3 regions of the Granulicella arctica genome follow, and region 1 is predicted to be linked to each of the others. Evidence: predicted binding sites of a transcription regulator. Region 1 holds the regulator's gene; each other region holds the start of a gene.
What was found. Region 1 encodes LexA, which represses DNA repair genes until DNA is damaged. Its sites were predicted from a motif close to CANTTCGCTTTTTATTCGC; they were not measured.
Positions count from the first base shown of each region.

Region 2: a site for LexA is predicted at 1,142-1,160, ahead of OHL20_RS19180 (putative DNA modification/repair radical SAM protein). Genes of this name have one in related genera too.
Region 3: a site for LexA is predicted at 4,443-4,461, ahead of dinB (DNA polymerase IV). Genes of this name have one in related genera too.

Region 1 is NZ_JAGTUT010000002.1:315,833-325,832, forward strand. Features, by position in the region: gene OHL20_RS21325 (response regulator transcription factor) at 22-810, opposite strand; gene lexA (transcriptional repressor LexA) at 1,072-1,677, shown strand; gene OHL20_RS21335 (M20/M25/M40 family metallo-hydrolase) at 1,840-2,874, opposite strand; gene OHL20_RS21340 (alpha/beta hydrolase) at 2,934-3,623, shown strand; gene OHL20_RS21345 (alpha/beta fold hydrolase) at 3,620-4,486, opposite strand; gene OHL20_RS21350 (GAF domain-containing sensor histidine kinase) at 4,865-7,846, shown strand; gene OHL20_RS21355 (sigma-54-dependent transcriptional regulator) at 7,839-9,287, shown strand; gene OHL20_RS21360 (DUF305 domain-containing protein) at 9,652-10,000, shown strand, end outside.
Region 2 is NZ_JAGTUT010000001.1:4,541,661-4,551,660, forward strand. Features, by position in the region: gene OHL20_RS19180 (putative DNA modification/repair radical SAM protein) at 1-1,118, opposite strand, end outside; gene OHL20_RS19185 (LLM class flavin-dependent oxidoreductase) at 1,247-2,329, shown strand; gene OHL20_RS19190 (putative bifunctional diguanylate cyclase/phosphodiesterase) at 2,481-4,334, shown strand; gene hpt (hypoxanthine phosphoribosyltransferase) at 4,385-4,948, opposite strand; gene OHL20_RS19200 (prolipoprotein diacylglyceryl transferase) at 5,032-5,850, shown strand; gene OHL20_RS19205 (tetratricopeptide repeat protein) at 5,840-6,700, opposite strand; gene OHL20_RS19210 (M48 family metalloprotease) at 7,274-7,930, shown strand; gene OHL20_RS19215 (hypothetical protein) at 7,937-8,509, opposite strand; gene OHL20_RS19220 (hypothetical protein) at 8,517-8,981, opposite strand; gene OHL20_RS19225 (tetratricopeptide repeat protein) at 9,014-10,000, opposite strand, start outside.
Region 3 is NZ_JAGTUT010000001.1:857,245-867,244, reverse strand. Features, by position in the region: gene OHL20_RS03515 (TonB-dependent receptor) at 201-3,572, shown strand; tRNA gene OHL20_RS03510 (tRNA-Arg) at 3,674-3,750, opposite strand; gene OHL20_RS03505 (DUF2911 domain-containing protein) at 3,806-4,354, shown strand; gene dinB (DNA polymerase IV) at 4,525-5,634, shown strand; gene OHL20_RS03495 (RNA polymerase sigma factor) at 5,714-6,307, shown strand; gene OHL20_RS03490 (DUF3106 domain-containing protein) at 6,317-6,661, shown strand; gene OHL20_RS03485 (hypothetical protein) at 6,691-6,840, shown strand; gene OHL20_RS03480 (sigma-70 family RNA polymerase sigma factor) at 7,119-7,706, shown strand; gene OHL20_RS03475 (anti-sigma factor family protein) at 7,697-7,966, shown strand; gene OHL20_RS03470 (hypothetical protein) at 7,963-8,397, opposite strand; gene OHL20_RS03465 (SGNH/GDSL hydrolase family protein) at 8,489-9,184, opposite strand; gene OHL20_RS03460 (glycosyl hydrolase) at 9,524-10,000, shown strand, end outside.

The sequences.
Region 1 (10,000 bases):
TGCCTTCCCTGCCCGTCGCGTTCACGCTCCTACCTGCTGTCCAACCATCTGTAGCGGCATCTGTCCAAACAGCACCTGCGATCGAACCGCGCGTACTGGCTTCTTACGGGTCGGGCCGCCCACCATATAGCCTTCACCGCGAACCGTCTCGATCAGGAACTCCCCTGCCTGCACGCCGCCAAACGCAAGCTCAGCCTCAGAAGCACCAAGCTTCTTTCGGAGATAGTTCACGTACACATCCACCACATTCGTCCCCGCATCCGGGGCCATCTGCCACACGTCCCGGAGCAACTCCCCACGTGAGCAGCACTGGCCTTTCCGCGCCAGCAGAAACTCCAACAGGGAGAACTCCTTACCCGTTAGCTCCACCGCTCGCGCGCCACGCATTACCTTGCGCGTCATCCGGTTCAACTCCACATTGCCGTGTCGCAGCACAGGATCGGCAAACTGTTCCCGCCGTCGCAGCAGCGCCTTACACCGTGCTCGTAACTCGTGAAAACTGAACGGCTTTAACAGGCAATCATCCGCCCCCAGATCCAGACACTTCACCTTCTCCTCGACTCCGCTGCGCCCCGTCAGCACCAGAACCGCCGTCCGCTTGCATCGCGACCGAAGCTCTGTCAGCACCTCGACCCCATCCCGTCGCGGCAGCCCGAGGTCCAGAATCACAAGGTCGAATTGTGACGATTCGAGAGTGGCCACAGCCGCCTCTCCATCTCCTACCCATTCAATCTGGTGTCCCTCTAGTTGCAGTCCCCGTTGCAGAAATAACCCTAAGGCAGCATCATCTTCAACAATCAAAACCCGCATGCGTATGTCCCTCGATAGTTTGCTAAAACAACCTTCTTTTCCACACTTCCACAGAACACCTCAGTTACCGTCTTGGGTGTTGCTTTATTACCTTGGTGCTTCAAGGCGCGATCTGCAACAGGATTCGTGCAAACTGAACTACGCTTCCATCCCAAAAGAGGAATGACAGGTCGGATTAACTACGCAGGCTCATGTCGCTAAATCTCGCGTTGTGCAACAACAAACATTTCCACTTCGCTTTTTATTCGCTACAATCACGCCATGGCTATCACGCGGCGGCAAAAAGAGGTCATGGACTTTCTCTCCGGCTTCACGACCAAAAACGGCTACTCCCCTTCGTATGAAGAGATTGCCCAGGGACTTAACCTCAGCTCCCTTGCCACCGTGCACAAGCACGTCACCAACCTCCAGAACAAGGGTCTATTACAGCGCGCTCATAATCGCAGCCGCTCGATCGACGTTCTGCCCGCCCGTTCCAGCAAAAAGGGCTTTGATCGCCTGCCGTTACTCGGTCGCATCGCCGCCGGTAAACCCGTTGAGGCCATCGAGACCGCTGAGACCATCTCCCTTGGAGACATCATTGGCAATCGCGAGGTCTTCGCTTTGGAGGTCCGGGGCGATTCCATGCGCGACGAGCACATCGTCAACGGTGACTATGTTCTGGTCGAGCGCACCAGCACCGCACGCGAAGGTGAGATCATCGTCGCCCTCATCGACGGAGCCGATGCCACCCTCAAGCGCTTCTACCGAGAAGGTGCCATGATCCGCCTCCAACCCTCCAACAAGGAGATGGCGCCGATCTATGCTCCCGCTGCCACGGTCAACATTCAGGGCAAGGTCCTGGGCGTCTTGCGCAAGTACGCCTGAGCCCCATTCCTCTGAATATAAAGTAGCCTGTTTGACAAACAGAGGCCCAATTAGACCCCTCTAATCGCCGTGACACGGTCGATCAAGCGCGCAGGTCCACTTGCGGTCCAGACCTAAGTCCAATGTTTTGACGACTTTGGACTTTTGAAAAAACTCTAAGGTCTAGTCCACAAGACTTGTGGCCAGCCCGACATACAAGTCCACACACTCCAGCAACTCCCGCTTGCTGATCCGCTCATCCGGCGTATGCGCTACATGGATGCTTCCCGGCCCAAGCAGAAACGGCTCCCCCCAGTTCGTCAGCGTCGGAATGTCGGTAGCGAACTTGGCCACCATCGTCGGCAAATCACCTACTCTCCGCATCCGCACAAAGCTGAGATCCAGCGAGAAGGTAACCTCGACCCGGTTGCGAACAGCCTTTAAAATCAGATCCTTGACGTCCGAAGAAGGTCCAACAGTTCGAATCAACAGATGAGCTTCAGCCTTGTCCGCGATCACATTCGGCGCTCGACCACCCGAAATCAGCCCAATATTGACAGTCGAAGGGCCAATCTCAGGCTCAACCGGAAGGTCCAGCGCCATGATGTCGTGCAGCGACGCAAGCAGCTTGTCGATAGCCGAGTCGCCCAGCTCCGGATAGGCCGAGTGGGCCATCTTTCCGCTGGCCCGCAGCTCAACCCGCAAAGCGCCCTTGGTCGCCAGGGCCAGTCGATTGTCCGTCGGCTCACCGTTGATCAGGAACCGCGCACCCTTCGGAGTCGTGTTCGCCGCAAGTGCCCCAGCCGAATCCCGCTCTTCCCCAACCACGAACAGCAGCCCAACCTTCACGCCCGCTTCCCGCAACCGATCCGCCGCCGCAACCTGGGCCGCGATGATCCCCTTCGCATCACACGTTCCGCGTCCATACAGAAACTCATCGTCTTCAGTACACCCAAAGAATGGAGGAACCGTATCCATGTGCGTCGACAGCACAACATCCGGGGTGATTCCAGGCAGAGCAGCATAGAGATTGAACCGTTCCCCTTCGCCTCCGCCCGGCGTCAATGCAAGCTCAGGCTGCGAAACCGCCTGCCGCTCTACTGCATACTTCTGCTTTGTCAGATACTCATACAGAAATGCACCAGCCAATCCTTCGTGATACGTCGTCGAGTCGATGTCGACAAGCTGTTTCGTGAGCGCAATCGGGTCGATAGCCATGGAACTTCAGAATACCCGACAAGCATTACAGCCACGCTTCCGCGGTTAGACTCAAAGAGATGAGCCCTACCGAAACCGCTTCCCAGATCCGCTCGATCGATAACCTCTACGGTCCAGACGGCAAACTCGAAGCCGTCCTCAACACCGGTAGCGAAGATGCGCCCTACGCCGCAATGGTCTGTCATCCCTATCCACCAGCAGGTGGGACGATGCATAACAAGGTCGTCTACAACGCCATGAAGGTCTTCTCCAGCTTTGGCCTTCCCGTTCTGCGCTTCAATTTCCGCGGAGTTGGCCTCAGCGAAGGCACCTTCGACAACGGTCATGGTGAGCAGAACGACGTTCGCGCCGCTCTAAGCTGGCTCGAGCACAATCTCAAGCTCCCCATCATCTTCGCCGGATTCTCGTTCGGCTCCCACGTCGGTCTGCGCGCCTGCTGTGGCGATGTACGCGTGAAAGGTCTGATCGGCCTGGGCCTTCCCGTTCGCGCCGAGCATCGCGATTATACCTACGGCTTCCTGCCCAAGTGCGTCGAACCCAAGCTCTTCCTCAGCGGCGATCACGATGAGTTCGGTCCGCGTGACGTGATGGAAGAGGTCCTCGAAACCGCACCTGATCCCAAACATATGGTCTGGATCGAAGGCGCAGACCATTTCTTTCAGGGAGTTCCAGGTTCACCAGCAGCAAAGCTCGACGTCATGCGTCACGAGATGCAGACCTGGCTTCAGAAGCAATTCCAACTCAGCTAGGCTGCTCGGTGACTCGCAGGCATTAGCATCACCGAACTTCCGTCGGCGAGCCAATCACGCATCGCCCGATTGCACTCATCCGGCATCTCCGCAAAAGCGATGTGACCAACTCCCGGAAACACCAGCAGCTTCGAGCGCATCAGGATCTCCTGCAGCCTGTGAGCTGAAGGAAGACCGACCGTCCGATCAAGATCACCCCAGATCAACAAGGTTGGTTTCTCTGCCAGACCACCAAGCACAAGCCGTAACGCACGCATATCGTCAAACCAGCTCCGCAGAATCGCGAGAATATGATCCATCGTCCCGGGAATCTTGAGGCCTGTGATGTAGCCCTCGAGCGTTCCGTCGACAACCCGCGAAGGATCGCCGTACATCCGGCTCAGAGCGGTAGCTTTCAGGCGTCTCGGCAGCATCGGAACCTGTCGCGCAAACCAGCGCCCGATTGGCTTCTGGTAGAAGCGGATGAGCTGATGTCCGAAGTCGCAGAAAGGATTTGCCGGGGCAAAGAGGATCAGCTTTCGAACCCTCTCTGGATGCCGAGCGGCCAGCATCATTGCAACCGCGCCGCCGTGAGAATGTCCGGATACGTCAGCCTGTGCAATCCCAAGCGCATCCATCAATCCTGCCAAGCCGTCCGCGGTAGCCTCAAGCCCTGCATCAAGTCCAGCCACTCGCTCCGATTCACCCATATTGAAGAGGTCGACCGCATAGACCGTCGCATGTTGCGCCAGGAAGTTGATATTCTGCTGCCAGTTGCGAGCCGAACCCACAAGACCATGAAGCAGCAGCAGCGGCGCTCCCTCACCCGAACGTTGCAGGTGAACACGCATTCCATTGGTCGATACGAACAGATCCTCAATCACAATTGTTCCTGCTACTGCTGCAGTTGCAGCTGCTTCCTATCTCGATGTGGGGAATCTCAGGTCGCGATTGTTGTGCGTCGTCTGACGAGTCAGACTCAATGTTACAGGAATATTAACAGCACTGCTATATCCATCAATAGGCTCGACGGTGAATGACTTCGCGGGTTTCCGATTTAGTCCCCCGGCCGAGGTAAACCGAACTAAAATCAGTGCAGTGCCGTATCACTCGCTATACCAACTGCGTACAGGGTCAACATTCTTTTTTTCAGCACTGGCTATGAAAATCAGTAGCAGGTGCCATGTTCTCACCCAACTTCGTGCAGAGTGGGCAGGCGAATTGGGTTGGAACGACGCTTGCTACACAAGACATACAGCCATATGAGGAACGCTTTTCAAACTCGCATTCTCGCCGTCGGCCTTGCATTGGCGACCTTAGCGGTTTGCTTGTTGGCGAGCTTCAATCTGGTGCAGGAGAACAGCTTCGATTCCCCAACTGATGGCATTTGGTGGGTCGAAGCGCAGGGTGGATTGCGCGCGGAGCGGGTTCCAGCAGACTCTCCCGGAAGTCGCGCAGGCATTCGTCCTGGAGATATTCTCGAGGCTGTAAATAGCCACGCTACGCCGCGCCTGGCACCGTTCGAGCGAGCCATTTATAGCACTGGCATCTGGGCGCGCGCCAGCTATGCCATCCATCGGCCGATGACCGCCGCCCGGGGTGATCTCGCACCGAAACTCGACATAAACGTCATCCTCGAACCAGTCGATAAAAGCAATCTGCAAGTTTCTCGCCTGATCGCTCTCGTTTACCTGTCTATCGGTCTTTACGTGCTCTTCCGACGGTGGACTGCGCCAAAATCCACTCATTTCTTTGTTTTTTGCCTAACCTCTTTCGTTTTGTACGCTTTTAAGTACACCGCAAAGTTTGACATCCTCGATTGGACTATCTACTGGTCAAACATCATCGCCACAGCGCTCCAGCCGGCGCTCTTCCTTCACTTCGCAGTCAGCTTCTCGGATAACTTCACCAGTCGTCGACGAAGTGCCGGGCGCCGACGTCTCCTGACCCCGCTCATCTATCTACCCGGGCTCATTCTTGTCGCCCTACAGTACACCGCGGTCGAGTTCTGGTCAGCAACTGAGCTTCTCAAGCATCGCCTCGATCAGACCGCTTACGCATATCTGGCTGTCTACTACGTCGCAGCTGCAGTCGTTTTCACCTTCCGTTATCGCTCAGCGGAGTCGGCCCTGGAGCGTCAGCAACTGAAATGGCTGACCCGCGGCACGCTCCTCGCCGTTATTCCCTTCACCGTGCTCTACGTCCTGCCGTATGTCTTTGACATGGCGGTTCCGACGCTCGTGACGAAGTTCGCCGGACTCTCTCTCGTCTTTCTTCCTCTTACCTTCAGTTGGGCGATCGTTCGATATCGACTGATGGACGTGGATCTGATCTTCAAGCGCGGTGTGACGTACACCCTCGCCACAGCTGCCCTGGTCGGCCTCTATTTCGGAGCGGTCGCGGTTACGGCCGAGATGGTACACACTCGCCTTCCTAGCCTGAAGATCTATGGCCTGCTCGCCGCAATCGTCGTTACCGGGCTTGTCTTTGACCCTTTGAAGCGTGCTATCCAGGGCAGGGTCGACCGCGTATTCGATCAAAAGCGTTTCGACTATCGCGAGACACTCATCAATTTTGGCCGAAGCCTCAACTCGCAGACCGATCTTCGTGCTCTGGTCGATTCGATCGTCGAGCGCCTTCCCCAGACTCTCCTGGTGACCCGTGTAGCCGTGTTTCTCGCGGCCGAGCCCGATGCTCGCGACACGAGCCCATTCTCCCTCGCCGCGTCGCACGGCCTTACGAATCTTCAAGCCGTTGAACTTCAGGCGCTTGATGTTCGCTTTCTCGACTTCGACGAGCCTGGATCGAATAGCCATATCTTCCTGGAGAATCCTCAACAGGTTCTACGTCTCCCCGAGGATCAACGCCGTACCGCAGGTCGTCTGGACCTCAACTACTATCTCCCATGCCGCGTTGCAAACCGCGAAGGAAGTGGTACGCGCACTGTTGCTGTAATCGGCCTCGGACGGACCGATGATGGGGACTTTCTATCGAGCGAAGACATGGAACTTCTTGAATCGCTCGCCGGCTACATCGGAATTGCAATCCAGAATGCCCAGCTCTACAGGCGCCTTGAGTCAAAGATCACCGAGTATGAGCGGCTTAAGGAGTTTCACGAAAATATCGTTGAATCCATCAACATTGGCGTCTTTGCGGTTGACCTCGAAGATCGGATCGAGACCTGGAACGCACCGATGGAGGCGATGTACTCAAAGCCGCGTCACGAGGCGCTTCGTCAGCCGCTTTCAAGCGTCTTCCCTCCTGAGTTTGTCTCTCGCTTCGCCAGCGTTCGGGACGATCACGGCACACATACACTTTATAAATTCCGTCTTGCGCTTCCGAACGGCGAGTTTCGCATTGCCAACATCTCGATCGCGCCACTGGTGACACGAGACCTGGTAGCCATCGGCCGTATTGTCCTGGTCGACGATATTACCGATCGCATCCAGCTCGAAGTCCAATTGACGCAAGCAGAGAAACTCTCCTCGATTGGTCTTCTAGCAGCTGGCGTCGCGCACGAGGTCAATACACCGTTGGCTGTCATCTCCAGCTACACGCAGATGCTGACGAAGCATATGAGCGCTGACACGCGTCTCGCGCCGATCCTCGAGAAGATCACGCAGCAGACCTTCCGCGCGTCAGAGATCGTCAATGGCCTGCTCAACTTTTCGCGTACCAGCGGCAGCGAGTTCACCAGCGTTGATCTCAATCAGCTTCTTCGCGATACCCTCACACTTCTCGATCATCAGCTTAAGACTTCGCAGGTACGTGTCGATACGGCTTTCGACCCGTCCCTCGAACGCATCAAGGGAAATCAGGGTAAGCTCCAGCAGGTAGTCCTTAATTTGCTCCTCAACGCGAAGGACGCTATGCATGGAATTCCGAATGCCTCTCTGCGTGTCACAACCGAACAGACCGGTACGCACGTTTTCATAGTCGTCCAAGACTCCGGCAACGGGATCGAACGCGAGCATCTACATCGCATCTACGATCCATTCTTCACGACTAAGGCGACCCCACCCGAAGGTCAACGCAAAGGCACCGGCCTGGGTCTCGCCGTCACCTACGGGATCATTCAGGAGCACTCGGGCAAGATTCATGTTGAAAGTGAGGTCGGCATCGGCACCATCTTCCGCCTCGAATTCCCGTCTTTAACCTCTCTGTCCACAAGCGAGAAGTCGGCATATCCTTCCCTTGCGAGCGCAACACCCGTCGAAGATACGAGGTCGACCATCCATGCCTGAAATCGCCGAACCAGTTTCTGTATCGCTTCCAGCCACACGCTCGCTACGTGATTCGACAGGTGCAAGCATTCTCATCATCGATGACGAAGGCGCTATCCGTGAATCGCTTGACACTCTCCTCACGCTGGAAGGATTCAACGTGACGATGGCGATCGATGGCCCCTCTGGACTGGACCAGCTGTCCCGCAATCAGTACGATCTACTCCTGCTCGACCTGGCTCTGCCCGGCGAGAGCGGTATTGATCTGCTGCCACGTATCTTAGAGATCCAGCCACAGCTTCCGGTAATCATGATTACCGCTTATGGGACCGTCGGTAATGTGGTCGACGCCATACGCGCAGGGGCCGAGAATTTCACCCAGAAGCCCTGGGACAATGAGAAGCTGCTCGCCGACATACGCACTGCCGTCTCTCGCCATCGCGCTGAAGAAGAGGTCGTTCAACTTAAACGCACCCTCAAGCAGCGCTACAACTTCGAGCACATCATCGGCAAGTCCGAACCCATGCTGCGGCTCTTCGACATGGTCGGCCAGGTCGCGCCTAGTCGCTCCACAGTTCTGATTCAAGGTGAGAGCGGTACAGGCAAAGAGCTGATCGCGAAAGCGATCCACGCCAACTCTCCACGCCGCGACAAACCGTTCGTACCCGTCAATACCGGTGCGGTTCCTTCTGAGCTGCTGGAGTCTACCCTCTTCGGCCATGTCAAGGGTGCCTTTACATCGGCAGTTTCCTCGAAGAAGGGCCTCTTTGAAGTAGCCAATGGTGGAACACTCTTTCTTGATGAGATTGGCACCATGGGCATTGATATGCAGGCCAAGATCCTGCGCGTGTTGCAGGATCGTCGCTTCATGCATCTCGGTGGAACCTCCGAAATTCAAGTCGACGTTCGCATCATCGCCGCGACGAATGTGAATCTCCAGCAGGCCGTTCGTGACGGAAGGTTCCGTGAAGACCTCTTCTATCGCCTCAATGTGATCGCTCTGGAACTTCCGCCGCTTCGATCGCGGCGCGAAGATATTCCTCTGCTTGCCGCTCACTTCCTCAAGTTCTACGCCGAAGAGAACGGCATGGAGCCGCGCGTTTTAGCGCCTGATGCCATGCGAGTACTAATGGACTATGAATGGCCCGGCAATGTTCGCGAGCTTGAAAATGCGATGGAGCGCGGTGTTGTTCTCTCGACCGCCAAGACCATCCCGGCCGATCTTCTCCCTGCGCAGTTGACTGGTAGCACCTACTCAGCCAGTATCCTCGATCACCGTCCGGACGCCAGCCTCTTCGACCTGATGGAAGAGATCGAACGGCGCATCATTGCTGATCGTCTCGAACGCTGCCACTGGAATCAGACCGAAGCGGCAGAGTACTTTAAGATCCCGCTCAGTACCCTTAACCAGAAGATCAAACGCCTCAATGTTGAGATCAAAAAGCGTAGCCTCAGAGACTAGCCACAAGGGATGTAAGTCACAAGCTGTCCAGGACTCTTGCCTGATTTAGATCCAGTGCACTGTTCCACCAGTGCTGATGGGCGGCTCTGACGGCTCCGTTAAGCCGGACACTTAACGACTATCTGTACAGGTTGGTTCTCGTGTAATGCCTGTTTTGCAAAGCGCCAGTATTCCTGAACAACTGGTACGTAAGTGAAGTCCATTGTGTTAAGCGCAAATCGGATGTGATACATTTCACCAATCCACTGATTACGTCTTATCTCCAGAGCCTATAACGCCTGATCACAAATTGAATGCTGTGAATGGTGCGTCCTTTATTGCGGGCCTTACGTCTCAAATACATCCGAAAACAGGGAGAGCTGGGTTGGCAGAAGAAGGCTCCATTAGGTTTGCATTTCGTCTCTATGCAGCAGCGTTGCTCTGCTTGAGCATCGTACCTGCTCCTTGCAAGGCACAGGCCACACCCGCTGATGCACCTATTGTTCAGCCGGGTGCGCCAGGCCATAGCAATAAGACGCTGACCGCAGCAACTGCAGCGGGACCCCACCGTGAACCCTCGGAGGCCGACGTCAAGTTCATGCAGGACATGATCATGCATCACGGGCAGGCCGTGGAGATGACAGAGCTACTGAAGACGCGTAGTCACAATACCGAGGTTCAAGCTATCGGAGACCGGATCAACGTCTCACAAACCGACGAGCTGCGCTACATGA
Region 2 (10,000 bases), on a different contig from region 1:
GGCATGGCGCTCTTGATACGAACGTGCAGCTTCTTGAGATCATCCAGGCCAAAACGGTGGTATTTGCGAATGGACAGAATCCGCTCGACACTCCGATAGCCAATCCCAGGCACCCGCAGCAGCGCCTCGCGTGGGGCTGCATTCACGTCAATCGGAAAGAACTCCGGATGGTGCTTCGCCCAGGTGGTCTTCGGATCTTCCGTCAGCGAAAGCTCCGGCTGCTCCGGCGTCGTAAGCTCCTCGGCCTGGTATCCGTAGTAGCGCATGAGCCAGTCAGACTGATAAAGCCGGTGCTCCCGCATCAACGGCGCAGCCTTCAGCGGCAGCCGCGCATCCGCCTCCGGGTAGGGGCTGAAGCCGGTGTAGTAGATTCGCCGCAGCTTGTACTCCCGGTACAGGTGCGTGGCTGTCGTCAGGATCTGCCGATCGTTCGCCGGTGTCGCGCCGACGACCATCTGGGTCGATTGGCCCGCCATCGCGAACTTTGGCGCAAGCGTGGACTTTTTTCGATCCTCATCCGCCTCTTCTTTCCGCGTATGGATCTGGCCCATCGTCGATTCGATCACTGCCGACTTCTTCTCCGGAGCAAGCTGAACAAGATCCTGCTGGGTCGGCAATTCAATATTCGCGCTAAGCCGATCCGCCCAAAGCCCCGCCTCGTTGATCAGCCTTTCGTTCGCCCCCGGAATTGCCTTCAAGTGGATATACCCGCCGAACTTATGCACAGAGCGCAGCGTCTTCGCCACCTGGATCAGCTGCTCCATCGTGTAATCGGGCGACTGGACGATCCCCGAAGAGAGAAACAGCCCCTCTATATAGTTGCGCTTGTAGAAGTCCAGGGTCAGGTCGACGACCTCCTGCGGTGTAAACCTCGCCCGCTGGATGTCACTCGAAACCCGGTTGACGCAAAAGACACAGTCATAGGTACAAACATTAGTCAGCAGAATCTTCAGTAGAGACACGCAGCGACCATCTGGCGTATAGCTATGGCAAATTCCCATGCCATCGGAATGCCCGACACCCTCGTTGTTTCCGGCCCGTTTTGCACCCGACGAGGCGCACGACGCATCGTACTTCGCTGCGTCCGCAAGGATCTCGAGTTTGCGCTGTACATTCATCGGAAGTCGCAAGCCTGATTATAGCGAATGAAAAGCGAACTTGGCATCTACTGTCAACTGTATGTAGCCGGTACTTTCGTTTGCAAGTAACTCGTATCCGAATGGCCAGCTTCGCTATCTAATACCCTATGAGCATTTCACCCGGAGAGCTGCGGCTCTCGGTTCTCGATCAGTCGCCGGTCTCTGCAGGCAGCACCTCAGCCGACAGCCTTCAGCGCTCCATCAGTCTCGCCCGACACGTCGACGCACTGGGCTATCACCGCTTCTGGATGTCCGAGCACCACGCTATGGAGACCCTCGCCTGTACCGCGCCCGAGGTTATGCTCGCCCGCATCGGCGCGGAGACCCGCCGCATCCGCATCGGCTCCGGCGGCATCATGCTTCCGCACTATACCGCCTTCAAAGTGGCCGAGTGTTTCCGGATGCTCCACGCTCTTTATCCCGGTCGCGTGGACCTGGGTATCGGCCGTGCCCCTGGTGGCGGGCCGGTCGAGGCGCTAGCCCTCAAGCGCGATCGCACCACCCAGCAGCACGACGATTTTCCCGACCAGGTCAGCGAATTGCTCGCATTCCTTGGTCACGACTTCCCGGTGGGCCATCCCTTCGCCCGTATCCAGGTATCTCCGAACATGCCTGGCTCGCCCGACGTGTGGATGCTCGGTTCAAGCATGTGGAGCGCCTCGTCCGCAGCCGAGTTCGGCCTTCCGTACGCCTTCGCGCACTTCTTCAGCCCGGTCAACACCCGCGCCGCTATCGAAGCCTATAAGCGTGGTTTCATGATGAGCGCCCTACGGGACGAACCCGAGGCCATGGTCGCTGTCGGCGTCATCTGCGCGGATACACAGGAGGAAGCGGAATATCTCTCCACGAGTGTGCGTCTCCTCCAACGCCGTATTCGCCAGGGCGACCGGCGTCCCATCGCCTCGCCTGAGGAGTCAATTCGTGAACTGAAGCTCTTTGGCGAGACAAGCCTGCAGGCCTCTCAGGCCGCAGAAGAGGGCGAGTGGCCACGCTACTTCGTCGGTACGCCGGAGCGTGTCAAGGAGGAGTTGGGGCAGATGGCGACGGCTCTCAAAATCACTGAGGTCGTCGTAAATACCATCGTCTGGGACCACGCAGCGCGTCTCCGCAGCTACGATCTTCTTGCGGAAGCATTTACGTTGACGAGCGTCTCACCGGATCGTCGCATTCTGTCGACAGCCGCATTCTAGTTTCAAAAAGTAAAATAAAAGCGCAAACCTATTGATCTCCTAAAACTTACCGTTATATGTTGTCTGTATGACATACAGCGGTCGTCACGCCGAGAGATGCTGTTCGCCTATGAAACTGAGATAGCCAGATCGAACAGCTGGAGAGCTTGGCATGGATGAGAGCACGATAGTGAGCCCCTCGATACATCCTGCCGTCAAGGTTGAGGATCTGCTGCATACACGTGAAGACTCTGGAGGCGTACAGCCCGATCGGGACAGTCTCCTCAGCCTGAAGATTCAACAGGCCGAACTGCAGTCGCAGATCGATGAACTTCGTCGCGGCCAGATTGAGCTTGAGGAGTCCCGTGACCAGTATATGGACCTCTATGAGTTTGCCCCGACCGGCTATGTCACCCTCAGCCTGCGGCTCGTAGTCCTCCATATCAATGCAACAGGCGCTCGATTGGTCGGATCCGACAGGACGCGTCTCTTAGGCCACCGCTTCGCTCGCTTCATCGCCGCAAAGGATCGTGATCGATACCTCACCTGCATTCGTCAATTGAAGGAAGATGGGGACCGCCGCACCGTCGACGTGGACCTTGCTCTCGAAAAGGGCGGCCGTCTCGCTGTACAGCTCGATTTGGTTCGCGTGATGCCTGCAAATTCTGACGCCACGATCCGCATAGCTCTTACCGACGTGACGGAACGAAAGCGTGCCGAGGCGGAGATAAAGCGACTCGCCTTCTACGACGCACTCACCTTTCTGCCGAACCGGCGCTTTCTGTTAGACCGGTTGGAGGTGCTGCTCACCACCATCACGTTTCGGCCGCAGCACGGCTCGATCCTCTTTCTTGACCTAGACGACTTCAAAACACTCAACGACACTCACGGACACGCCTTCGGCGACATCTACCTGCAGGAGGCAGCGCGGCGCCTCACAAGCTCCGTTCGTGCCTGCGATACCGTAGCCCGCCTCGGCGGGGATGAGTTTGTCGTCATCATCGAGAAGCTCAACGAGACTGAGATTCAGGCCGCTGCGGAGACCATGCGCATCGGCGAAAAGATCCTCCTCGCCCTCAGTGAGCCCTACCTGCTCTCCGGAATCGAATATCGAAGCACCGCAAGCATAGGGGTCAGTCTCTTTTGCGACGAGCACCTGTCCGGCGAGGAACTTCTCCAGCAGGCTGATCTTGCGCTCTACAGCGCCAAAACAGCAGGGCGTAACACCATTCGCTTCTTCGATCCGCAGATGCAGGCCACCGTCGCCGCACGCGGAGCCCTGCTCACCGATCTCCGTCGAGCCCTCCAGAACCATCAGTTTCTCCTGCATTACCAGCCGCAGGTCGATCGCCAGAGGCACTTGAAGGGTGTTGAGGCGCTGGTCCGTTGGCAGCATCCGGAGCGCGGCATCCTGTCTCCCGCGGACTTCGTTCCCTTCGCGGAGGAGAAAGGTTTTATTGATTCGCTTGGCCAATGGGTGCTCGAAACCGCCTGTAGCCAGTTAAACGAGTGGAGTCGCAAGCCCGAGATGGCGCACCTCAGCATCGCCGTCAACGTCAGCGCGCAGGAGTTCCGTCATCCACACTTTGTAGACAAAATCCTTTCCATCATCGAACGCACCGGCGCCGATCCCCGCTACCTTGTCCTTGAGTTCACCGAACGCCTGATGTTCGGCACCATCAAGGACACGCTGGCCAAGATGACCACGCTTAAGTCCCATGGTCTTCGCTTCTCGCTCGATGACTTCGGCATTGGCTACTCGTCGCTAGCATACCTGCAAAGCCTGCCGCTCAATCAACTCAAGATCGATCAGACCTTTGTCCGCAACATGGTAGCGAATCCGAATGATGTAGCGATCGCGCGCTCCGTCATCGCCCTGGGTCAGAGCCTTGGTTTGGATGTGATCGCAGAAGGTGTCGAGACGCAGGAACAGCATCGGCTCCTCGAAGCGCACGGCTGTGGCGGATATCAGGGCTTCCTCTTCGGACGTCCCGCACCTGCGGAAGATCTGCGCCTGCCCTTCTAAACACGACCGAGTAGCCGCACAGAATGTCGATTGCTTCCGGTTGAAGCTCGTTAGTGGCCGCCCGTATCCGGTGGCATGATGCGGATATCTTCCACATTACGGTAGCGCTCGGCGTAGTCCATGCCGTAGCCGATCACGAAGGCATTCGGAATGCTGAATGCCACGTAGTCCGCTTCGATTGGAACCAGGCGGCGCTCCGGCTTATCGAGGCACGTCGCGATCTTCAGCGATGCGGGCTTATGCTGCAGCATCAGACCGCGCAGATAGCTCAACGTCAGACCCGTATCGAGAATATCTTCGACCAGGATCACGTGTTTGCCTTCGATCGGATTGTCGATATCCTTGATCAGCTTGACGGCACCGGAGGAGACTCGCGCTCGTCCGTAGCTCGATACTGCGACGAAGTCGAAGGTAGCGTCTACCGTGATGGCGCGTGCAAGGTCTGCGAGAAAGATCGCCGCTCCTTTCAGCACGCCGATCAGCACGATCGACTGGTCTTTGTAGTCTTCGGAGATCTGCTGACCAATCGCGGCGACACGTTCGGCAATCTGGGACTTTGAATAGAGGATTTCCATATCGGCGGCGGGAGGGAACTGAATCGTGCTTGAAGACATGCCCTTAAGGTAAACCGAATACCCCCGGAGCGAAAGTCGACATGCACTTCGCCGCCCTCGCTATACTTTAGGTTGCGAGGCATATGTACCCCTATATCAATCTTGGCCCTATCCATCTGGGCACCTTTGGCCTGCTGTTGTGGCTTGCTGCGGTAGCAGCAACGGTCGTTCTCCATAAAAACCTTCTTCGCAAAGGTGTCGACGCAGACGCGCTCAACATCGTCGCACTTGTGGTCGTCGCAGGCATACTCGGCGCGAAGGCGTGGCACGAGCTGCAAAATCTCGCCGACCTGCGCTATGCAATGCGCCAGATCACCGCCGTTGGCTGGCACCATCCCCTCGACATCGTCGTCGGCTTCCTGCACTGGTTTCAGGCGGGCTTTGCATGGTTCGGCGGAATGCTTGCCGGCATCGCCATGCTGATGTACCAGGGCCGTGTAGCAAAGGTCGGCGGAATCCGCATGCTCGATCTCGCCGCCCCCGCCGCTGCCATCGGTTACGGCGTAGGGCGCATCGGCTGCCTCACCAGTGGCGACGGCGACTACGGCATCCCGACGACCCTCCCATGGGGCGTCCACATGCGGCCCGATGCGCTCGTCCCCACAACGCTTCTCGTCCAACCAACACCGGTCTATGAACTCCTCTTCTCAATTGCGCTGGCCTGGCTGCTCTGGCGTTTAGGAGCGAAGTCCCGACCCGTCGGCTGGCTCACCGGCCTCTACCTTGCGCTAAGCGGTCTTGGTCGCTTTCTAGTCGAATTCGTCCGCATCAATCCGCGTATCTACTGGGGCATGAGTAACGCACAGGTCGCCGCGCTTGGATCAATCGTCGTAGGTCTGATCGTCATGCTCGCCGTCCGTGGCCGTGTGCCCGCCTTGCAGGATGAGGTTGTTACGGCTTAGGAGTCTGCGCAGGTTTGGGCTGGTAGGGAGGGCGATATTCTCCAGCCGCCTTCTCCCCAACCGGCACTTTGCCGGGAAAGCTCGCTGCCAGCGCAAGCACGTCGCGGCGAACGTCCTCATACGGCGGCTCGCCATCCGGATAGAACTTGAGAAAGGTGCGGCTTCGCATATTCGGATACTCGGCGAGTGCGAAGGGACGAATGTGTGCCGCCGCCTGGTACGGAAACTGATGCGCGAAGCTGGTCGCGTCCGCCGGGTTTGCCTCAAGATCGATCGAAGGCGTAAACCGCGCCGCCTTGTCGAAGCTGTTCGTGAACAGGAAACGGAAGCGAGTCGTCGCAGCCGGTCCACTCGCCGCAAACTCGAGGATCTCGATGTGCAGCGTGCCGGAGCGGTAGTCCTCGACGACATAACCTCGTTCCAGCGAAAGGTTTGGATCGCCCGTCAACGCAATCTTCTGCACGATCACGCGCTCCCGATTGAACTCCGCCCACTGGTTCATCCCGGCGTAGGTACGAGCCATGCCGAGATGAATGGAGCCGACGTAGAGCGTGTTCAAAGCAAGACACTGCTGGTAAAGAGCCAGCGCTCCCGCAAAGTCACCCGTGACCCGCGTCGCATCCGCGGCAAGAAACAACACGCGGAAGTCGCGTGGATAAGCCGCCAGAACCGGCCGAACCGCCGCCAGTGCCGAGGCATAATCGTTCAGGCTGATGAACTGAAAAACAGGAGCCAGCGCAGCCTCCCGCTTGGCCGCATACTCGGTGGCCGCCGTCTTCCCCGCAGCCGCAACCGCATCCTGCGGCAGTGGCGGTGCCTGCTGTGCGAAACCCGAAACTGCAATCAGCAACAGCGTAAACCTGCCGAATCCCATCCCGGAAGGCTAGCACGCGGCCCCCGGGACCTGCATCGTGCATCTCCCTGGACTGGGGTCATCCGCACTGATCGGTGTCCTAAGCCTTCGCCACCCACCCACAACACTGCCATCCTGACCTCATCGGTTCGACCGCAACAAGCTCACCTGCAAATCCGTCATCCCACTCGACAGACAGCCACTTCAAGCAATCCGTTATACTCACCGTACAATGTCCCTAGAACAGACAATGCATCAAATGGCAGCCTAAGTCGCCTATTATCTTATATTTGCCATTAAGTCGTTTAGAATGCTATATTTAGCAGCATCACTTTGCTATATCGTTCATTATAGAAGGTTTACGGCCAGCATCTCGACTCGTTTTTTTCGCAATCTGGAGATTATCTGAGCAGGAAGCGAGAGCCCGGAACCTCACCCCTGCACTTCATCATGCAGCTCTTTTCGCCTGAACCACCCACGCTACCTCCTCCACCCTTACCCGCCGTCCGATCCCCAAAACCCCGCGCGCCCAAAGTAGCCTCCGCCGCCCATCTGCTCCCCATCTTCGAGATGGAGTACCGCGAACTGCGCCCCCGCGCTCCGATCCCGCCGGTCGATGTCCGCTTTCGCCGCTTCACCTCACTTAACACCACGATCCGGCTCCGCGACGGCAAGCTCCACGTTCGCCTCTCTGACCTCCTCGAGACCGCGCCCGAATCCGTCCACCACGCCATCGCCCACATCCTTCTCGCCAAGCTCTACAAGAAGCCCATCGCTCCCACCCACGCCGACCGCTATCGCCGCCATACCTCATCCGAAGCCATCTCCCGCCAGGCCGAGCACATCCGTCAGACCCGCGGCCGCAAGCGCATCTCCACCGCGCAGGGTCACCGCTACGATCTCGACGAGGTCTTCAAGACCCTCAACATCCGCTTCTTCAACGGCCTGCTCGGTCGCCCCACTCTCACCTGGAGCGCCCACGCCGCGCGCCGCATGCTCGGCCACTACGACGCCGCCCACAACACCATCGTCGTCAGCCGCGTCTTCGACCGCCCCGATACGCCGCGCTGCGCCATCGAGTACCTGCTCTACCACGAGATGCTCCACCTCAAGCACCCCGTCAGCGTTAAGGCCGGTCGCCGCTGCGTCCATTCGCGAGCGTTCCAGGCCGACGAGCGTCTCTTCCCGGAGCTCGACGCAGCGAAGGCCTACCTCCGACGCCTTTAACTCAACTCAGCGTGGAGAGGTGACCGCCTCACCTTTCGTCTCTTTGGGTGGGGGATGGGCCGCAAAGTAGGTCCGTTGATCCTCGATCAGCTTCGTCGACTCCTCGCGAATATCCCGAATCGCCTCTAGTGCCAGCTTGCGCGAGACGTTATAAGCATCATGGTCCGCGGGCGATTTGATGACCGTCGCCCAGCGCTCCGTGGCGCTCAGAAGCTTCGGCAGGGCCTTCCGCATATCTCGATGTCCCGGTCCATAGTCATCCAGGTTGTCGTCAAGCTCGTCCGCGATGCTGGTGAACTGCTCCATCAGGTCGTGCAGATCCTGCTCGCGACCGGGCTGACGCGGCTTGGCGACAAGGGTCTCAATCGCCTTCGTCCGCTCATCGAGAAGCTTCACAAAGACGAGGACACGATCCGCCGCAACATAAGCCGAGTCGCGGAGCTGATCCACCTCAGAGTCGGTCAGCGCCGGACTCTCACGCTGAGCGTGCAGCTTTGGAGTGAGCACAAAGAATAGGAAGGCGAACAGGATCGCGATACCACCGCGCCAGAGAAGCGACAACGGAGAGTCGTGGTCCATATCGATATTAATGAGCGAAGACCTGGTTCAGGAGTTCGTTTTCTACCTGCGTAAGCTGCTTCAACGTGGCTTGCAGGGACTCACGATCCTCAAAGGAGGCGTGCTGCACATACTCGTCCAGACGACGGGTTGTATGGTGCATCAGCATCTGCGCGTTCATCAGGCGCTTGGTGTCGTTGGCCAGCCCAAGGTGGATCAATTCAGCATAATGGTGCACGCGCTGCAGAGTTACGGCCGCACTTTCAGGATCTCCGGCGAGCATCTGGTGTCCGGCAAGCTCGGTCATGGCGTGGACCAGCTCGGTGTAGAGGAAGCACTGTTCGCGCGGCTTGGCCTGGAGAGCGCGAGCTTCCATCTGGGCGATTGCGTTGGCGTCGGCCAGGATCTCTTCGGTTGCTGCACGGCAGGGAATGGACGACAGGAGAGTGACGGTGAACGCGGTGATCACGAGAGTACGGAGTAAACGGCCCATAACGCACCTCTGGTGCAAAGGCGGAGCGCTTGCTACTTCGAGTGTTGCAGAGCGATGAGGCGGTGACTGGCCTCCCACTCCTGATCGGGGAACTTCCCGGCCGCTGCGGTCAGGAACTGTTTATAGAGGTCGGACGCTTGCTTCGAGTGGTGCAATGAATCGTGTGCCGTAGCCGCTAAAAAGAGGGATGCGGGAGACTGTGGCAAGACGGTAGCACGTAGAGTCAGCGCTTGCAACACTATTTCCGAATTTTTGTTGTGCGACGCGGCGAAAGCCAGATTTTGTGCTGCATCTGCCATATCGGCTGGCTTCTTGAAAGCTTTAGGACTGGTGAGTGCCTGGCTAAGCGTCGCCTGGGCCTCCGGATACTGCTGAAGAGCTAACTGGGCCTCACCTTGATCAGCGAGGAGGTTTACGTCGTGCGGGGAATGGAGCAGGAGGGCGGCGTAGAGCGGTGCAGCCTTTGCAGGCTCCTTGTTATCGCTGTAGAGATGCGCCAGCAGCCGCGTAAGGTTGTCATCCGCAGGCTTCGCGGTATGCAGGGTATCAACGAGCGTTATAGCCTCAGGTGTCTTGTCCTCGGCAGCGTAGGTCGCGGCCAGTTGGCTGGTGAGCGTCGTGTCGGCCGGATGCTTCGCAAGCGCTCCGGTAAGAAGGGTCTCAGCCTCTGGAGCCCGCTTCAGCGAGAGGAGAAGATGCGCGAGCGCGGCCGTGATCGTCGGGTTACCGTCATGCGTTTTGAGTATGCGTCGGTAGGCATTTTCGGCGGTCGGCAGATCGTTCGCAGCTTCAGCCAGCTCACCTACAAGGAGCGCGTCATCGACACTTTCAGGCGAGAGTTTCAGAGCTTCGAGCAGGTCAGCCGAAGCTGCGGCGGGGTCACTCGATTGATCGAGCCGAGCGAGAGCACGGTACGCACGAGCCTTCAGCGCCGGGTCTTCGGTTGGCAGCGTGACCGCCTTGACAAGCTCCGTGTGAGCTTCAGTAAGCTTGCCCGTGCGCGCAAGCAGGAGACCAAG
Region 3 (10,000 bases), on a different contig from region 1:
AACATAGGAATGGCGGACGAATCTCTGCTTGACATCGCTCCTGAAGTGAAAGAGCGTAGAGGAATAACAAAATTTATGTTCTGGCCGGACCTGAACGCGTGACCCTTTTGGCACGCAGTTCCATCTTCAATCCCGGTCAGGCCTCGTTCACTTCGCAAGTTTTGTGTCTCGGTGTTTGTATCCCAGGAGCTTCGCCTTTTATGACCTTGTCCAGTATTTCGAAACACCTGCTCTCTTTGACCGTTGCTTCTGCCTTTGTTCTCTCCACGGGCCTAACACTGCACGCGCAGACCTCCGGTGTCGGCAACATCACGGGCAACGTGACAGATGCGAGCGGCGCTGCCGTTCCGAATGCGCCAGTACTCGTGCTGGATACCGACACCGGTGTGTCACGGTCCATTACGACGAACTCGGACGGTTCCTACACGGCGAGCTTTCTTCAGCCGGGTCACTATGAGGTCACGCTGGGTGGCGGGACCTTCGGTAAGGTGGACCGCAAGAATCTAGTTCTCACCGTCGGACAGTTTCTGAGCGTCGATGCAGTGCTCCCTGCTGCGTCCGTTACGACTGAGGTTGTGGTGACAAGCCAGTCGCCTTTGATCGACACGGATAAGACGGAGGTTTCACAGACCGTCGACCAGACACTCATCTCGAATCTGCCGGTGAATGGGCGCAACTGGAGCGACTTCGTTCTGCTAACGCCGAACGTTGTTCAGGATGGCGGCACGGGCCTGGTCAGCTTCCATGGCATCAGCGGTTTGTACAACCAGAACTATGTGGACGGTGCGAACAACAACCAGATGCTGTTCTCCGAGGCTCGCGGTCGTTCGTCAGGCGCACCGTACGTGTATTCGCTCGATTCGATCAAGGAGTTTCAGGCTGAGACCTCGAACTACTCCGTAGAGTTCGGACAAGCGGTTGGTGGGCAGGTGAATGCGATCACCAAGTCTGGTACGAACGCGATTCACGGAGACCTCTTCTACTATCTGCGCTACCCGACACTGAATGCGCTTGATCCAGTGAGCAAGTACCAGGCGCTTCACGCGAATGGTAACCCGTTCCTGCTGACCCAGCCGATCCATCAGCAGCAGCAGTTCGGTGGCAGCGTCGGTGGTCCGATCATCAAGGATCGTCTCTTCTATTTCTTTACCTATGACGGCTTCCGTCGTGTGGGTCGCGCGCTTTACACCGATACGAATACTATTTCGCTGACGCCTTCAGGTCCGACGGCGAACACCAATATCATTACGCCGACCCAATGCCCGACGACGATCACTGCGGCACAGTGTCAGAGCGGCATCAATTTTCTGTTGACGACTGCGGGACTTACTTCGGCTCCGCCATCTCGCTTCAGCAAGGAAAATATCTTCTTTCCGCGGTTGGATTATCACATCAACAGCAAGAACGACGTTTTTGTGAACTACAACTTTGCGAACTTCGATAGCACCTACGGATATGCTCCGGCACCAACATTCAGTAACAGTTCGCCAAGCACCAACGGTCCTACGAGCTACCATGAGCGTTTTCTTGTTGCGGGTCTGACGACGCAGGTCTCTGGCCGTTCGGTCAACCAGGTTCACTTCCAGTATGGTCGCGATCTCGAGACTGCCGGTGCGAATGCTTCCGGACCGAGCGTTGCCATGGGAGCCGTTACGTACGGTATGCCGAACGCGCTGCCTCGTATTGCAGAGCCAGACGAGCATCGGACGCAGATCACCGATGTGTTTTCAACTGTGCATGGCCATCACTCCTTCAAGTTCGGTGGGGACGCCAACATCATCCATGAAGTGATGATTAATCTCTTCCAGGGTGGCGGCGTTTACGGATACAGCAGCGGTACGAACACGTCCAGCTTTCAAGGTTGGATTGCCGACTCGTTCCGTGGCCAGCCAGGCGATACCGATCCGTTTGCGGGCGCCCACTACAACACCTTCGTCCAGACGGTTGACCAGATCAACACGGGGAACAAGGCCGGGCTTGATGACTTCTGGTTCAAGATCTTCGACGGGTTCGCAGAGGACAGCTGGAAGGTTCGTCAAAACTTGACGGTGAACATCGGCGTTCGTTACGACATCCAATTGACACCGCCTCCGATCCAGAACAACACGAACTTCGCCCCGCTATCGACGACCTATAGCAGCACGATCAAGAACGTTACAAATCGCGTACAACCCCGCATCGGCTTCAGCTACTCGCCCCACCCAGGGACGGTCTTTCGTGGTGGCTACGGTCTCTACTCCGGCCTGAACCAAGGCAGCACGTACTATGCAATGCGGGTTGAGAATGGCGTTGTGCAGGTGAACTACAACTACCAGGGCTGCACCAATATCTGCACGGCTACGACAGCAGCGGCCGCCGGCCTGCTCTACCCCAATGTTCCCTTCTCGCCTACCGGCCCCCCGCTCTCGAGCGCACTCTTTCCGAGCGGCGGTACGGCACCTGCGGTTGCCGGTGCAGGCAAGCTTGGCACGCAGAGCTTCCATGGGCTCGATCCCAACTTCGTTCCGCCGCTCTCCCATGAGGCGGAGTTCGGGATGGAGCAGGCGCTTCCCGGCAAGATTTCGCTGGGCGTAGGATATGTTGGTTCGCGGTCGCTGCGGCTCCCGGTGTTTCTCGATGCCAACCTGATTGGGCAGACACCGCATGGTTCGCGCAGCTACAACGTGCTTGATGCATCGAACAATCTCGTCAAGCAGATCACGGTTCCGGTCTATATTCTTTCGGATCGCCGTGACTCACGACTCCAGTCCTATAACACCGGCTTCAGTGTGGCTAATGCCTGGTACAACTCGCTTGCTGTGACGGTACGGCGTCCCTTTGCCAACGGGCTGGAAGTTCTTGGTAACTACACTTGGGCGCGGGCAACGGACACCGACCAGGTACAGGGAGCGTTCGGAACGTTCTACGGTGGTAACACCGTTCTCGATCCGAACAATGTACGGGCGGAGAATGGTCTTTCGGACATCGATGTTCGCAATCGCTTCGTGCTGAGCCTGGTCTATCAGCCGCAGCTTTTCCATGACAATAAGTGGGCGAAGAACATCATTGATGGGTTCGTCTTCTCGGGTACGGAGACCGCTTCTGCGGGTCAGCCGATCGTCGCCGGCATGAGCGGCACCGTGTATAACGGCAGCGCAAGCAGCTACGGTTCGGCAGGCGGTATCTATGGCGGTGCGATCAGTTCCGGATCTGGCGCCGCAACGACCGGTCGGCCTCCCCAGATCGGACGTAACAGCATCGTTGGCCCCGGGTTCAACAATCTGGATTTTCGTGTCTCGCGCGATATCCCGATCCACGACAGCATTAAACTTCAGTTCATTGGAGAGGCATTCAACCTTGCCAACCATCGCATCATCACAAGCGTGAATTCGACTTACTCCACGTATGTCCCTGCGACTGCGACGTCCACCACCTGCAAGACGACGGCTGCCGCTCCAGCGGGATCTCCTGTACAGGGATGCATCACCCCCTTTACCGGCACGGGAACCGCGGCGTTCGACGCTGCTTCGGGCACGAACAATACCCTGTATGGACCACGTCAACTGCAGGTCTCGGCAAAGCTGTTCTTCTAATCAGCACTGCTAACCTGCAAACGGCTCCGGTTATCCGGAGCCGTTTGCTTTTGAGGAGGGGAATTATTTGGTGAGGGTGTCGGTCCTAGTTGAAGGAGATGTGGTGCGCCCGGCAGGAGTCGAACCTGCGACCTACAGCTTCGGAGGCTGCCGCTCTATCCAGCTGAGCTACAGGCGCGTAAGTTAAGCGTAGCATGACCACACCTGATTCGATATTGAAAGAGAGATCGCTTATGCTCCTCCGCTCGTTCGCCTCCTTTGCCTGTAGTCTCCTTGTGACCACCGCGTGTGTCGCCCAGATGGGTGAGATGAAAGCCGACCCCGCCAAGCCAATGCCGAGCCCTCCTGCGAAGGCTTCCGTGATGTTAAATGGCAAGTCCGTTACGATCGATTACAACACTCCTCATATGCGCGGGCGCAAGATCGTCGGCGGCCTGGTGCCGTACGGACAGGTTTGGCGGACGGGTGCCAATCCAGCGACTACTTTAAAGACTTCTACAAACCTGAAGATCGGTACGCTTGATGTTCCGGCGGGGACTTACACCATCTACTCCTTGCCGAACGCGGACAAGTGGCTGTTGATCGTGAACAAGCAGACCGGCCAGTGGGGTACGGAGTACAGCGAGGGGCAGGATCTTGGACGAACGCCGCTGACGGGCAAGGCGCTTAGCTCCCCTCAGGAGGTGATGTCGCTTAGCTTTGAGAACACTTCTGGTGCTTCGACGGAGCTGCACATTAAGTGGGAGAAGACGGACGAGTTTGTGAAGGTGACGGCACAGTAAAGGTCGGCGCGAGGAGCGGGTGCTCCTCGCGCCAACTGGAACTCAGACTGGAATTTGAGTTTTCGTGATGCTGTGTGCTTTTGCATCGGACTTCGCTATTTCTTCGCTTATGATGGGTGTGTGCTCTCCGGTATCGAGTATGGCTGCTATCTGGGCCGATCGAGGATGCAATGCTCTCTGAGACTGAGATAGGGACTGGATCGACAGAGAGCGTGGCGATGCGGAAGATCGTCCACGTCGACATGGATGCGTTCTATGCGTCGGTCGAGCAGCGGGATAATCCCGGATTGCGGGGACGGCCGGTCGTGGTGGCATGGCGGGGCAATCGGTCGGTGGTCTGCGCGGCTTCGTACGAGGCGCGCAAGTTTGGGGTGCGATCGGCAATGCCTGCAATCACAGCGGAACGGCTGTGCCCCGAGGCCGTTTTCGTTCCGCCGGACTTTACGCGCTACAAGGCTGTCTCCCGCGCGGTTCGGGAGATATTTCTGCGGCATACTGACCTTGTTGAGCCGCTATCGCTTGATGAGGCTTACCTGGATGTGACGGAGAACAAGACGGGGCTGCCTACGGCGACGCGGGTCGCCAAAACGATTCGGGAACAGATACGTGAGGAACTTCACTTGACCGCGTCCGCAGGGGTGGCGCCGAACAAGTTCCTTGCGAAGATTGCTTCTGACTGGCGGAAACCGGATGGATTGTTTGTGATTCAGCCGCAGGAGATCGAGGTGTTTCTTGCACCGTTGCTGGTGGGCCGGATACCGGGGGTAGGGAAGGTCACAGAGGCTCGGCTGAAGACAATTGGGATTGCGACGGTAGGGGATTTGCTGGTTCGCGATCAAGCCGCTCTTGAAGAGCATTTCGGACGGTATGGAAGAAGGCTGTACGAGCTTGCACGCGGTGTGGATCATCATCCCGTGGTTCCCGATAGAACCGCTAAATCGATATCAGCTGAGGATACGTTCGAGCGGGACATTCCGCTTACTGAGATGGATGAGGTCATTCTGCGGCTTGCAGAGAAGGTATGGGCGGCTTCGCGCAGGGACATGCGTGTGGCGAAGACAGTTGTGCTGAAGTTGAAGACGAGTGAGTTCAAGACGCTGACGCGCAGTCTCACACCGCTTGTTCCGCCAGAGACTTGGGAAGAGCTTGCTGCAATCGCTCTTTTGCTGCGAGAGCGTGTTAATGTTGCGGCGATGCAGCGATTCCGTCTTGTGGGTGTGGGGCTAAGTAACTTCCGTGAGACTACTGAATCACCATCGTCCATCTTTGGAGAGTTGTAGCGGTCTGTATGTTTTAAAACTTCTTTACAATATTTTTCGAGTTCACCCGTTAACACTTGTAGAAGCCCTGCAGAGATCGTTGCCGGGCGACGCACGGGAGCCGATGTTGAGCCAGGATTGGACGATCGCCGAGCAGGACCATTTTATTGCTGAGGCACTGAAGCGCGATGAACCGCGGCTCCGGAGCTTCATCGGCAAACGGGTCTTTGACGCGGGGGACGCCGAGGATGTGCTTCAGGATGTTTTCTATGAATTGATCCAGAGCTATCGGCTGCTGAAGCCAGTCGAGCAGGTGACAGCCTGGTTGTTTCGCGTCGCACGGAATCGGATTACTGATCTCTTCCGCCGGCAGAGTTCGGATTCACTCGATGCTTCACTCTCTGGCGGTCCGGACTCTGACACTCTTCTGGATCTGCTGCCCTCGGAGGATGGTGGGCCGGATGCTATCTACGCGCGCAACCTGATCTTCGAAGCGCTCGATGAGGCTCTCGAGGAACTGCCGAGTGAACAGCGTGAGGTGTTTATTGCACACGAGTTGCTTGGCCGAAGCTTCAAGGAACTTTCGGAGGAGAGCGGTGTGAGTGTGAACACGCTTCTCTCACGTAAGCGTTACGCCGTGTTGCATTTGAGGCGACGCCTGCAGCAACTCAATCGTGATTTTGTAAGTGAATAAGGAGTAGGTATGAACAAGTATCGTGTTGTAAAAGGTTTACGAATTGTCGCGATGGTTCTTGTCGCAGTGGTGGTTTTCGGCGAGATAGTGATGCGTCTTTGGAACTGGCTGATGCCTGCGCTCTTTGGCCTGAGAACGCTCAGCTTTGCGCAGGCTCTCGGTCTGCTGCTGCTGACAAAGATTCTCTTCGGGGGCTTTCATCGGCATTCTGGCGGTCGCAGATGGAAGCGGCATATGGACGAACGCTTTGCGACTATGACTCCGGAACAGCGCGAACGATTTCGATCGGGGATGCGTGGACGGGGTTGCGGGTTTGGCCCAGTAGAGCCCGGTTCCGAACAGACTGCGGTTTAATCTTCTCCAAGATCTCAGGAGTAGCTCAGATGACGCTAACGCCTTCACATGAATCTTCGCCCGAGTCCTCGATGACACTTGCCACTCTTCTGCAGGAGTTGCAGCGTGAGAACGCTCGCCTGCAACGGCTTGTGCTGGAGTTGCTCTACAAGAACCAGCAACTTCGTAGCGAGGCGTAACGTTGTTTACGTTCAGCCTCTAATGGAAGTCAGAACGTCTGGCGTAAGGGTGTGCCTTCTGTTGTAACTATTCAGCTGGCATTCACTCTAACTTGGAGTAACGGGCTCTGTTGGTTTAATTGCGGCTAGTTGCATGCGGTTCACGCAGACATTTCAGTTTGGGGTTTGAAGATTCTCTTCTCGGTTGACATTTCAGTGGTCATAGCTCGTCTTGCAACCCGTTTTTATGACGGAGCAAACCTGTGATTGCGGAGCCCGGGAACAGGAACGAGGAGCAATTGATAGCTTCCATTCTGGATGGGAGTACGGAGCTGTATCACGAACTTATCCGCCCTTATGAGCGCAGCGTTTACATGATGGCGCTCTCATTTATGAAGAACGACGCGGATGCGGAAGATGTTGCTCAGGAGGCGTTTCTCAAGGCGTATCGCAACCTGGCAAGCTTTCGCGCAGAGGCCAAATTCAGCACGTGGCTGATTAGCATTACGCTCAATGAGGCTCGCAGTCGACTGCGTCGTCAGGGTTCCATCCGCGTTGAATCGCTGGACGAGACACCGGAGAATGGCGGCCACGTCTCTCCGGCGCTGCTGCGCGATTGGCACGAGGTTCCGTCGGAGGCGCTGGAGCGTAAGGAAGTTCGGGAGATTCTGAAAACGGCAGTGACGACTTTGCCGGAGATCTATCGTCAGGTCTTCCTGCTGCGCGATGTTGAAGAACTCAGCGTGAAGGAGACGGCCGAAGCATTGACGATCAGTATAGGAACGGTGAAAGTTCGATTACACCGCGCACGCATGATGCTGCAGAAACAGTTGACGCCGCAGCTGAAGAGTATCAATCCAAAGAGGAGATGGATCCCATGGTTATAGAGTGTAAGCATGTTTGGGACTACATCTCTGACTATCTGGATGACACACTGCCGGAGGAGACGAAGGAGCTGGTGCAACGGCATCTGGAGCATTGCGAGATATGCTCGGCGATTCTCGATTCAACACGCAATATTTTGATTCTCACTGCGGACGAGCGAGTGTTTGAATTACCTGTTGGGTTCAGTGAGCGTCTGCATGCGCGATTGGACGAGGAGATGAACGAGCGGACCGGAGATCATCCTGAGAAACGGAGGAGCTAGGGAGCATTGTGAACGATACGATGGGTGATCCATTCTGCGGTGACGAGAATGAGGGTCACGATGGCCAAGGCTATTTGCACAAACTCCGCTCGTTTTTGCTTTGAGGTGACAGGCTTTGTTCGCCACTGTGCGGACGGACGTGCTCTGAGCGAACGGATGCGCCAAAGGACATAGAGGTTGATCACGGAACCGAGGATCGCGATGATCATCATGGGGATGCGTATAGCGTCGGCATGATAGCCGCTGGCTGGACGATTCAACCCTGCTGCAGCCGCAAGAGCGCTAAAGCCAATGACTACGCGGACGCCACTAATTGCCATCACTGCAGTGCAGGCGCTTTGCAGGAGGATGAAGAGGAAACTGGTCAACCCTATAAGCCAGGAGCTTGATTCTGGTACTGCTGCGGTGCTCTTTGCGGGTCCGTTCGGCAAGGTCTCGTCTCCAACTTCAAACTGATTTTACTTGCACCTGGTGCTGACGCGGTGACAGGTCGACACAGTCAGGCAGGAACCCAGCGAGTCCTCAGGGTTTCATGAGGTAAAGACGGATTGTTTTCGTGACCTGCTGACCTTGAACGATGGCTCCAGTGGTGTTGAAGTGCACGCTATCCTCATACTGGTCCGTGTGATGAGTCATGAGTTCGTGCTGATCGTCAATCGGAATGCCAGCGGCCTTGATCAGGCTTCCCGCTATGTCATTTCGAACTTCGATGCGGATGTTTGTTGGGCCGGGCTGTGTTTCGGATTTCACGGGAGTAATGCTTGCCCAGATGAGGTGTGCCTGTGGTGCGATGCCCCGCAGTGCGAAGAGGAATGACGGGAACGCTTGTTTGTACTCAGCTTCGGAGTAGGTCCATCCGTGCATCCCGTTGTTGAAGTGGACTATTTGGAAGTCGATGTGTTGCAGCGAGGCGAACTCGGCTAGCTGATGAGGAAGGCGAGGATCTCCTACAGAGGTAGATGTGGCAAAGAGGTAGACATTCGCCGCCTGGCTAAGCTCCCGCTGGACTTCTGGGTAGTAGTTCCTGGTGATTGAATCGCCGACGAGCAGCACGTTGGGCAGAGTTGGATTGACATGTGCCGGGCGTACTTCCCAAGTCCATTCAATCTCCTCGGGGCGAGAGGCTGGTAGTTGCTTCTCCTGCTGCGATCGAGCGAGAGGAGCAAAGAGGATGCAGGAAGAGGCAATTAGTGAAAGGAGTTTGTACGGCATCGACATGTGACTGCTCTCTTGATGTGCTTACGAGTTTCTCAACTGCCCTGACCATTCAAGAATATCCTTCCATCGGCGAAGGGACAGAATAGTGGCTGGTTATAGGTTGATGTATACCGGATTGCTCAGAAACCGCACTATTTCCATTATTCTCCCGGACGACGAAGCGAACCGAATGATGCGATTCGTCGCTTGGCCGATGGGACTGCACGGTTTGGTCGTCGCTCGTGAGAGGCATCGATGCCGATAGCATGGCGGCTGAGTTTGACCGTGCAGATGAAGCCGTAGGGCGCTCCCTGGTCAAATGGAATAGACTTGCCCGATAACTTGACTCAGAGGAACGGGATGGATCGTTTGGAGACCTGCAAACAAATTGCAATGGAGTTGCCGATTGCGTTCCTGATTCCTATTGTCCTGCTCTTCGCGTCTGGTGTCGTCTCTATTGAAGCGCAGATGGCTCCGTCGATCGCGAGCATCGAGAAGACCTTTATGACACCACCCAACGAAAGCCGACCCATGGTCCGGTGGTGGTGGTTCGGAGCGGCTGTGGAGAAGCCTGAGATTCTTCGAGAGCTGCGGCAGATGAAGGCGGATGGGATAGGAGGCGCGGAGCTTGCTTTCGTCTATCCCGAGGTTTTGGATGACCCCGCGCTCAATCTGAAGAACCTGCCGTTTCTGGGACAGGAGATGCTCGCTGCGGTTACGTACGCTCAGGCTGAAGCACGTAAGCTTGATCTCCGGATCGATCTAACACTCTGTAGTGGCTGGCCCTATGGCGGCCCTGCCACCACGCTTACCGAGGCCGCCGGTCGGCTTCGCATT